DNA from 2 places in the Lentibacillus salinarum genome. Region 1 is predicted to be linked to the other one. Evidence: riboswitches for the same ligand, from Rfam matches in the RefSeq annotation. Region 1 holds a riboswitch; the other holds the start of a gene.
The links. Region 1 has a riboswitch for cobalamin ahead of ACFQ4A_RS02700 (DUF4430 domain-containing protein). Riboswitches for the same ligand answer to the same signal wherever they lie in the genome.
Positions count from the first base shown of each region.

Region 2: linked by a shared signal. The riboswitch ahead of ACFQ4A_RS06765 (ribonucleoside-diphosphate reductase subunit alpha) and the one ahead of ACFQ4A_RS02700 (DUF4430 domain-containing protein) in region 1 are both predicted to bind cobalamin.

Region 1 is NZ_JBHTNH010000002.1:383,688-387,887, forward strand. It holds gene ACFQ4A_RS02685 (helix-turn-helix domain-containing protein) at 1-615, opposite strand, end outside; gene ACFQ4A_RS02690 (ferredoxin) at 770-1,024, shown strand; gene ACFQ4A_RS02695 (ECF transporter S component) at 1,169-1,678, opposite strand; gene ACFQ4A_RS02700 (DUF4430 domain-containing protein) at 1,682-2,122, opposite strand; cobalamin riboswitch at 2,333-2,517, opposite strand; gene ACFQ4A_RS02705 (ATP-binding protein) at 2,581-4,200, opposite strand, start outside.
Region 2 is NZ_JBHTNH010000012.1:741-4,940, reverse strand. It holds gene ACFQ4A_RS06765 (ribonucleoside-diphosphate reductase subunit alpha) at 1-1,795, opposite strand, end outside; cobalamin riboswitch at 1,953-2,145, opposite strand; lysine riboswitch at 2,354-2,533, shown strand; gene dapA (4-hydroxy-tetrahydrodipicolinate synthase) at 2,646-3,605, shown strand; gene ACFQ4A_RS06755 (YfiT family bacillithiol transferase) at 3,968-4,200, opposite strand, start outside.

The sequences.
Region 1 (4,200 bases):
ATGATTCGCAAGCTGAAAACTGTTCATCCCGTAATGGTTATAACTTGTCAGACTGTCAACAACGATACTTGCTTCTCTTTCCGGAAAAAGCTGCAGCAGCCTAAAAAGCTCATCATAAAGCTGGTTCAGGAAACATGTCCGATGGTTTTTCCATTTAAGGTATTGTGTTTTTACCCAATCCGCCACAACCGGTTTGTCAATAATTGGAATGAAATGGAAATGATTCACTTTACTGTTTGTCATGGTTTGGATAAGTAGCAGCAGGCGTTCCCAAAAAACCGAAGCTTTACGATGGTAGAGCAGCCCCTTGAAGTATTGGATAGGCCCGTACGTATCCTGCTGCTCCATCCTGTGTTTCCCTTTGCTGGTTGGCAAACCAGCGTTTTGGTTAGTGAATGTAAGCAGGTTAAGTTCAGATAATCTATGTATGTGCTCGTCAAATGCTTGTTTCTGTAACGTCGGATAAATTCCATAAAAATCATTCAACTGATAAATATGTGCATCTTGGACCGTTTGGATTGAACGTTTCCCGGTCAGCAAATGATAGACGGCCGAAACGCTTCTACTCCCATGAAACTTGGCATAACTTGTTAAGACGATAGCATCAAACAACAACAGCTCACCCCCCCTTCAGCCAACATATCCCATGATAAAACGTTGGGCTGTCATTCACATCATAACATGTTACAGCCAAGTTGAAATGTGTAACATACCGATTTATAATAAAAGATAGGCGTTGAAAGTTGTTTTACTGGTGGGGAGGCGTTTCATGCCAAAATATACAATCGTTGATCAGGAAACATGCATTGCCTGTGGTGCATGCGGTACCACAGCTCCGAATATATATGATTATAACGATGAGGCACTGGCCTATGTCGTTCTGGATGACAATGAAGGGACTGCTGAAGTACCTGAAGTATTGGAAGACGATATGTTGGATGCCTGTGAAGGATGTCCGACCGATTCAATTAAAGTCGCTGATCAGCCATTCCTTGGGGATCCAGAAAAATATGAAGCTGGGTGAAGATGGAGTCATGTCTGACGTATTCGATGACGGATTCCTGTCTGACGTATTCGATGACGGATTCCTGTATACCATCATATAAAAAGAAAAGCCAAACTGAGAAAGGCGCTCCTGTCCTATTACAAAGGAACGCTTTTCTATGTGTTAGTGATTCGTATTCTGCAACTGAAAACGGTTCGTGGCATATTTTTTGAAAAAATGGCTGATGATTGGATACAGCACGAATATGAAGACAGCATTTCCAATCGCATGATATGTGTCAAACGGCAGGCCAGCCAAATAATAGGACCAAAACTTCCCGGCGATCGAATATGTTGTTAACGATATGATAAAGCCATAAAAATAACCGCAGATGACCGCATATACATAAATCGGCAGCCGACCCGGATATTTGCCGATCCAGCCGCTTACTAATCCGATGAGCACCCAGGATGTGACCTGCCATATGGTCCAAACCCCCATTCCCAGTAGCATGTTCGACAGAAATGTTGTCAATACCGCCAGGATGACAGCTGCAAGCGGGCCAAGCACCAACCCGCAGATGATAATCAAAGATGTGACCGGTTGGACATTGGGAAGAAAGGCAAATACACTTCTTCCGACAACCGCAAGAGCAGCGAGTAACGCCAGCAGCGTCAGTTTATATGTATTCATTCATTATTCCCATGCCTGGTAATCAAATGTTACGTTATCACCCGGAGACAGTTCATATTCGGCAGCACCCACATTTGCCTTTTCACCATTAACCTCGAAAATCCACGCCTTTTGTTCATCTTCTTCAGCGGAAACACGTTCAATGGACGTTATAAATTGGCCATCTTCCTCAGTCTCCACATAAAAGTTTTCCTGCAGTACATCCATTAAAATGGCGCCTTCTTCAATTGCAATTTCTTTTTCATCAATGTATTCTTTCCCATTATCCTGGCTTATCGTAATACGAATCTCGTCTTCACTAAGTTCTCCATCTGTATTTTCATTTGTAGCAGTCTGCAAATTACCATTGTTTGATTCGGTTTGGTTTTCTTCCCCGGCACCACAGCCTGTCATCAGTCCAATAACAACGAGTAATATTGCTAAAGGCAACCACCATTTGTTCATTTTCCAATTCCTCCTATGTCTCTGTTTGTGTGTGGAGAAGCGGGCGCGGGAACCAAAACCTGACTGGTACGCGTATGTCACCCACCCAAAATAAAAAAAAGCCAACCTCCTTCAAGCGGTTGTTCAAAGGTCGGCTTATCAGACAATCGAAACATACAACAGTACCATATGGCAGTTCCGGTTGTCCCAAACACTCAAATCCCCGAAGCATTGAAACATGCGATGCTGGCAGGTCTACTGACTTCATGATGCTCACCTACTTTAAGCCCTTCCCATATGGTCAGCCCATACAGTGGTTAACGCTTATTTCGTCGATCACTTACAGTTGCGAGGACAGTTCCAGATTCGCACTGGATTCCCTATTAAGTGAATACACCAACATCTCGTATTCCTATTTCGTTGCAAAACTATCGTAGCATAGGGATGCTGTTTTTTCTAGGCATGATGATAAACAATTTTTACAAGGGAAGCCTGATGTCAAACATTGTCCCTTCATTCAGTTTGCTTTGTACGGTGATGGTCCCATCATGCGCTTCGACAATATTTTTGGCAATGGCCAGACCAAGTCCTGTTCCTTTCTTTCTGCCGTTGCGTGTCCGTGATTTATCAGCCTTGTAAAAACGTTCAAACACAAACGGTATATCTTCTTCCGGTATACCGCTACCGTTATCCTCTATGGATACATGCAGTTCAGTGGCAGTCCCCTCAACAACAACTTTGACATAACCATGTTGCTTTGTATGTCTGATGGCATTATCAATCAAGTTCGTGAAAACCTGTTCAATTCGATCGGTATCGATAGAAATCATTGATACCGACAGATGCCTTTCAGATATTAATTGAACATGACTTTCCTCAGCAATCCCTTTAAACTTTTTTAAAATGCGTTCTACAAACGATTCGGCGTCAATCATCGTCTTGTCTAGCCGGGTATGGCCTGCTTCCATTCGGGCTAGGTCCAGTAATTCATTAACAAGCCTGCCCATCCTGAGGGACTCTTCATGAATAATCTGTGCCAGCTCGTTCTTTTCTTCTGTTGATTCCGCAACATCATCAACAATTGCCTCGCTATATCCCTGCAGCATTGAAATCGGCGTCCGTAATTCATGGGAAACATTAGCAATAAAATCTTTACGCATCTTGTCCATCTGTCTTTCTTCTGTCATATCCCGGATAACCGCGACAGCTCCGCGCACATACGTCTGGTCATATAACGGTGTCATGATCATGACCCATGTACGCCCCTGTGTATTGATTTCGCGGATTACTTCTTTTTCCCCGTGGATGACACTGCGTAATGTTTCGTTTAATGGCTCGGGGGCTGTCAGATGATCGTCCTCAGGCTCCATACCATTTTCATAATATAGATTGTGTATAAATTGTTTTGCTGGCGGATTGGTCACGAGCATATCCCCGTTGCGGTTCAACGTAATGACCCCATCAGCCATCGAGCTGACAATGTTGGAAATTTGCTCCTTTTCCTGCCTTAAGGCATTAATATGAAATTTCAGCTGTCTGCCCATCCGGTTAAAGGCCATCGCCAGTTCACCGATCTCATCATGGGTCAGAATCGGCACTTTCGTATTAAATTCCCCTCTTGTCAAATCAAGCGCGGCCTCTCTCATTTTTATCAATGGTGATGTGATTCGTGTTGACAGAAAGAAAGCGAAAATAGTCGTTAAAATAATGGCAATCCCGGCAGCCAGAAAGATGATTTTAGTCGTCTCCGCTTTGGTCTGATTGACAATATCCAGGGATTGGTAAATAAAGACAGCGCCACCCTGCTCGATCGGAGTACCGACAATCATGGCTTCAACATGACTGCTCGGGAGCATTGTATCTTTTTTAACATCCTGACCGTTGGTGAAAACATCCCTCAAGTCTTCATCATTCCGCAGCCATTGTGGATCAAGTTCGTTTAAATCATTATCCGTACTGTCAGATGTCCGTGATGTCCCATCATCATAAATAACGGCAAGCCGGCTTACCGGGTCTTTTACCAATTCTGCATTTTCCAGCGCCAGTGCCTGATCATCATGTTGTTCAACGATACGGGACACTTTTGTTGCTGTCTGCAT
Region 2 (4,200 bases), on a different contig from region 1:
TTCGCTGCAACTCACCCCATTTATCACCGGTATAGCCTTTATCAGCAAAATAGCGGCCCGTCTGCCACTTACTGCCTGCAAACGCCGGGTAGCTGCCTTTCTCCCGGCTCAGCTCCATGCTCGTTTTGATCGTCAAGTAAGCCATTTTTTCATACAGTTGATCGGCATAATCAACTGCTTCATCCGACTCCCACCCGATATTTTCTTTTGCCAGCAGATGATGCCAGCCAAATGTGCCAAGGCCGATGGCACGATATTTCTGATTGGTCATCTGTGTCTGTTTCAGCGGCAGGGTATTGATGTCAATCACATTATCAAGCATGCGGACCTGAATACGGATGAGCCGCTCCAACACCCGATCCGTTACGGCCCGCCCCAGGTTGATCGAGCTCAAATTGCAGACGACATAATCCCCAGATTTGTACTTTTTCACGATTGTTCCGTCCGCCTCGGTCAGTTCCTCCAAAAATTCTGTCGGTGACTGATTTTGCGTAATTTCCGTGCACAAGTTGGAGCAGTAAATCATGCCTTCGTGCGGATTATTATTCTGCCGGTTCACCTCATCCCGGTAAAACATGAATGGTGTACCGGACTCAAGCTGTGATTTCATAATCCGTTTCATAATATCAATCGCCGGGACAACGCGCTTTGTAAGCTGATGAGACGCGACACATTCAAGGTAGCGATCGCGCCACGAGCCCGATCCATTCGCCTCATCATAAAAGTCTTCGAGCGAAAAGCCCATCACCTGGCGCACTTCATGCGGGTCAAACAAATACCAATCGCCGCGCTTTTCCACCTGTTCCATAAAATAATCCGGCAAGCAGACACCGGTAAAAATATCGTGGGCGCGCAGCCGTTCATCGCCATTATTCAGCTTCAGATCGAGAAACCCTTCAATATCGGTATGCCAGACGTCCAAGTAAATGGCAATGGCGCCTTTGCGGGTGCCGAGCTGATCGACGCTGACCGCCGTGTTATTCAGCTGCTTGATCCATGGCACAACACCACTCGACATGCCTTTAAAGCCTTTAATCGAACTGCCGCGCCCCCGGACTTTCCCCATGTAAACACCGATGCCGCCACCGTTTTTGGACAAATTGGCAATATCGGTATTGCTGTCATAAATCGACTGCAGGCTATCATCAACCGTATCGATGAAGCAGCTTGACAGCTGACCGTGTGTTTTGCCGGCGTTTGTGAGCGTCGGTGTCGCAACAGTCATATACAAATGGCTCAGCGCCCAATAGGCTTCAGCGACATACCGGCTGCGTTGGGCCGGGTCTTCCTGCTGCATTAAGTGCATAGCAATCACCATCCACCGCTCCTGCGGCAGTTCGTAGATATTTTGATCGTGATCAGTAGCCAAATAGCGCGTCGTCAAGGTATAAAGGCCAAGATAATTGAACAGCTGGTCGCAGGCCGGGTCGATGATGCTGGCAAAATAATCGATCTCCTCTTTTGTGTATGTCTGCAGCAGCTCCGCCGTATAAATGCCTTTTTCGGTAAGGGTTTGGATGAGTCCATAAAAATCGCTGTAGCGCTCGCTAAAATCATAGCCCCTGTTGGCCGCAGCCTGTTTGTACAAGTCATGCAGATACAGCCGGCTGGCGACGAATGTCCAGTCTGGATTTGCCTCATCGATATTTTCAAGGGCGCGTTTGATTAAGTGATCGTTCGTAGCCGCTGCACCTTTCTTATGTATTTTTTCCATAAAAGTCTCTTTGTCGACCTGTAAGCCTTGTGTTGCCTGGTCAATCCGTTGTGTCAGTTCGTCATTCAAGACGATTGTCATGTGTTTGCCTCCTTTATGATCGCTTAGGGTCTCCCACCGTTTCCCCGGAACCCGTCCTAGCTCAATATAAAAAACCGCTCACCCAGGGGATGAACGGTATAAAACGACAGAAAATATGAACTATTTCCGTCGTTTCGCCATCGCTTGCCCCGAGGATTCGAACGCACGCGATGCGGCAGGTCTCCTGACTTGTGCTTCTCCCTACTGAGGGCCTTCCCATATAACCGCCGTGAAGCTGGTCATACAGTGGTTATCCCGTTCGTCCACACTCACAGTTGCGGGGACAGCTCCGGATTTACACCAGATTCCCTTTTTAAGACTAAGATGTCACCACAGCTCGCGAACACCATATATAGTGTGTCGGTTGAATTATTGTCAATATATATTGTATTTATAGCGTATCATAGAATCATAGGCAATGCAATAGATTTCCAAAAAAATGGCCGGAAGCCTGGCCGGGACGGAGGGATACAATATTTTTCTGACTATCCCTTGAACTTTTATCGAGTGTATGTTATGTTGATTCAAATGATATATTTTTCTTACTTCAATCCATTGAAGTGAGGTAGAGGTAGCGAAGACCATCAGTACACAATCAGAGAATGATGAGATTCAGGGACGATTGTGGAAAGGGGGATTCGCCGAAACGGCACAAAGCTCATACTTTCGCCGTTGGTTCTGCTATTGAACAAATACAGGACTGTCATATAGGTAACTATATGGAGGGCTATCTTGCGCTAAGAGACGGTTAAGTAACGTTTCTCATGCAACAGCGAACCCTCGTTGTTGTTTTTTTTATGGCAACAATGGGGATAGCCCTTTTTAATCTTTCAAAAGGGGTGTGTGAATGATGAATTTCGGTCAGGTATTAACAGCCATGGTGACCCCATTTGATCATCATGGCGATATCGATTTCGATGCCACACGAACATTGGTCAATGATTTAATCGCAAACGGCTCGGACGGCTTAGTAGTCGCCGGAACGACCGGAGAATCCCCGACGCTGACAGACACTGAAAAACTGGACTTGTTCCGCTTCACTGCACAAGTTGCTGATGGCCGTGTACCCGTCATCGCTGGAACCGGGTCTAATAACACACGCGCATCCATCGAGTTGACAAAACAGGCGGCGCAGACAGGTGTCGATGCGATCATGCTGACGACGCCCTACTACAACAAACCGTCCCAGGAAGGGCTGTATCAGCATTATAGAGCTGTGGCCCAAGCGACATCACTCCCTGTGATGCTGTACAATATCCCTGGCCGGAGCGCCGTGGGCATTGCACCAGAAACCATTATCCGGTTGGCGGAAATCAGCAATATCGTATCCGTCAAAGAAGCGAGCGCCAATCTTGATGCGATGACAAAGATTATCAGCAAAACGCCTGATGATTTCACGCTTTACAGTGGGGATGATAATTTGACACTTCCAGTATTGGCGATTGGCGGTACTGGCATCGTATCGGTCTCCGCCCATGTGATCGGGAATGATATACAAGAAATGGTGCAGAGCTTCACGAGCGGCAACGTCCAACGGGCAGCAGCCATTCACCAGGAAATCCTACCGGTGATGAAAGCGATGTTTGCTCAGCCAAGCCCGGCGCCGGTAAAAGCTGCCCTGAATATGACGGGTATTTCGGTTGGCGACGTGCGCCTGCCAATGCTTCCGCTGTCCAGCGACGAAAAACGGCAACTAAGCCAGATCCTACCACCGCATAAAGTGAAACTACATTCAACGGAACGGTTTTCTCCGTTGAATAACGAGGAACAAAGGCTAAATTCGCAACATCCTGTTGCAACGCCTTTGTGACCTGCGTCCTGCAGGCCCGAACAGAATCGGGCATTTACGGACAGTTAGCCGCCGTTTTGAGGTGGGTTAGTGGCCGTTATATGCGGGGAAAAGTGAAACTACATTCAACGGAGCGTTTTTCTGTAACTTTGGGATAAAGTTTGATTAAAAACACCTCATGGACCATACTTTGCAATAAATAAGAATCCATTTTGAAAAAAGATTGATCAAGATGGATTCTTTTAAGCAATTTTAAGATTATTTTTTAAAAATAATTGTCATTTTCTACCTACGTCTTATACAATCGCACCCTTGTTTTCCTTTCCCCATTTTAAAAAATTAGCTTACCCGAGATTTGATAAACCAATTCCTTAAATATTATGCTATTTTGATAATGCGATTTTTATATGGGCTAAGTGATGCTCTTCATGCCAAGCTAATTTTGCAACCTTTGTCGCTACTGTTATATTACCATTTAGCTGATGAACAAAACTTCGATCTAAATGCTCTTCCGTTAAACTATGACCCAAAGATACGATGCGCTCATTTATACCTTCCAACATTTTTATAGAACATTCTACGGGAAGCTTTGTATCCGGTTGAATAGCCCACTTTT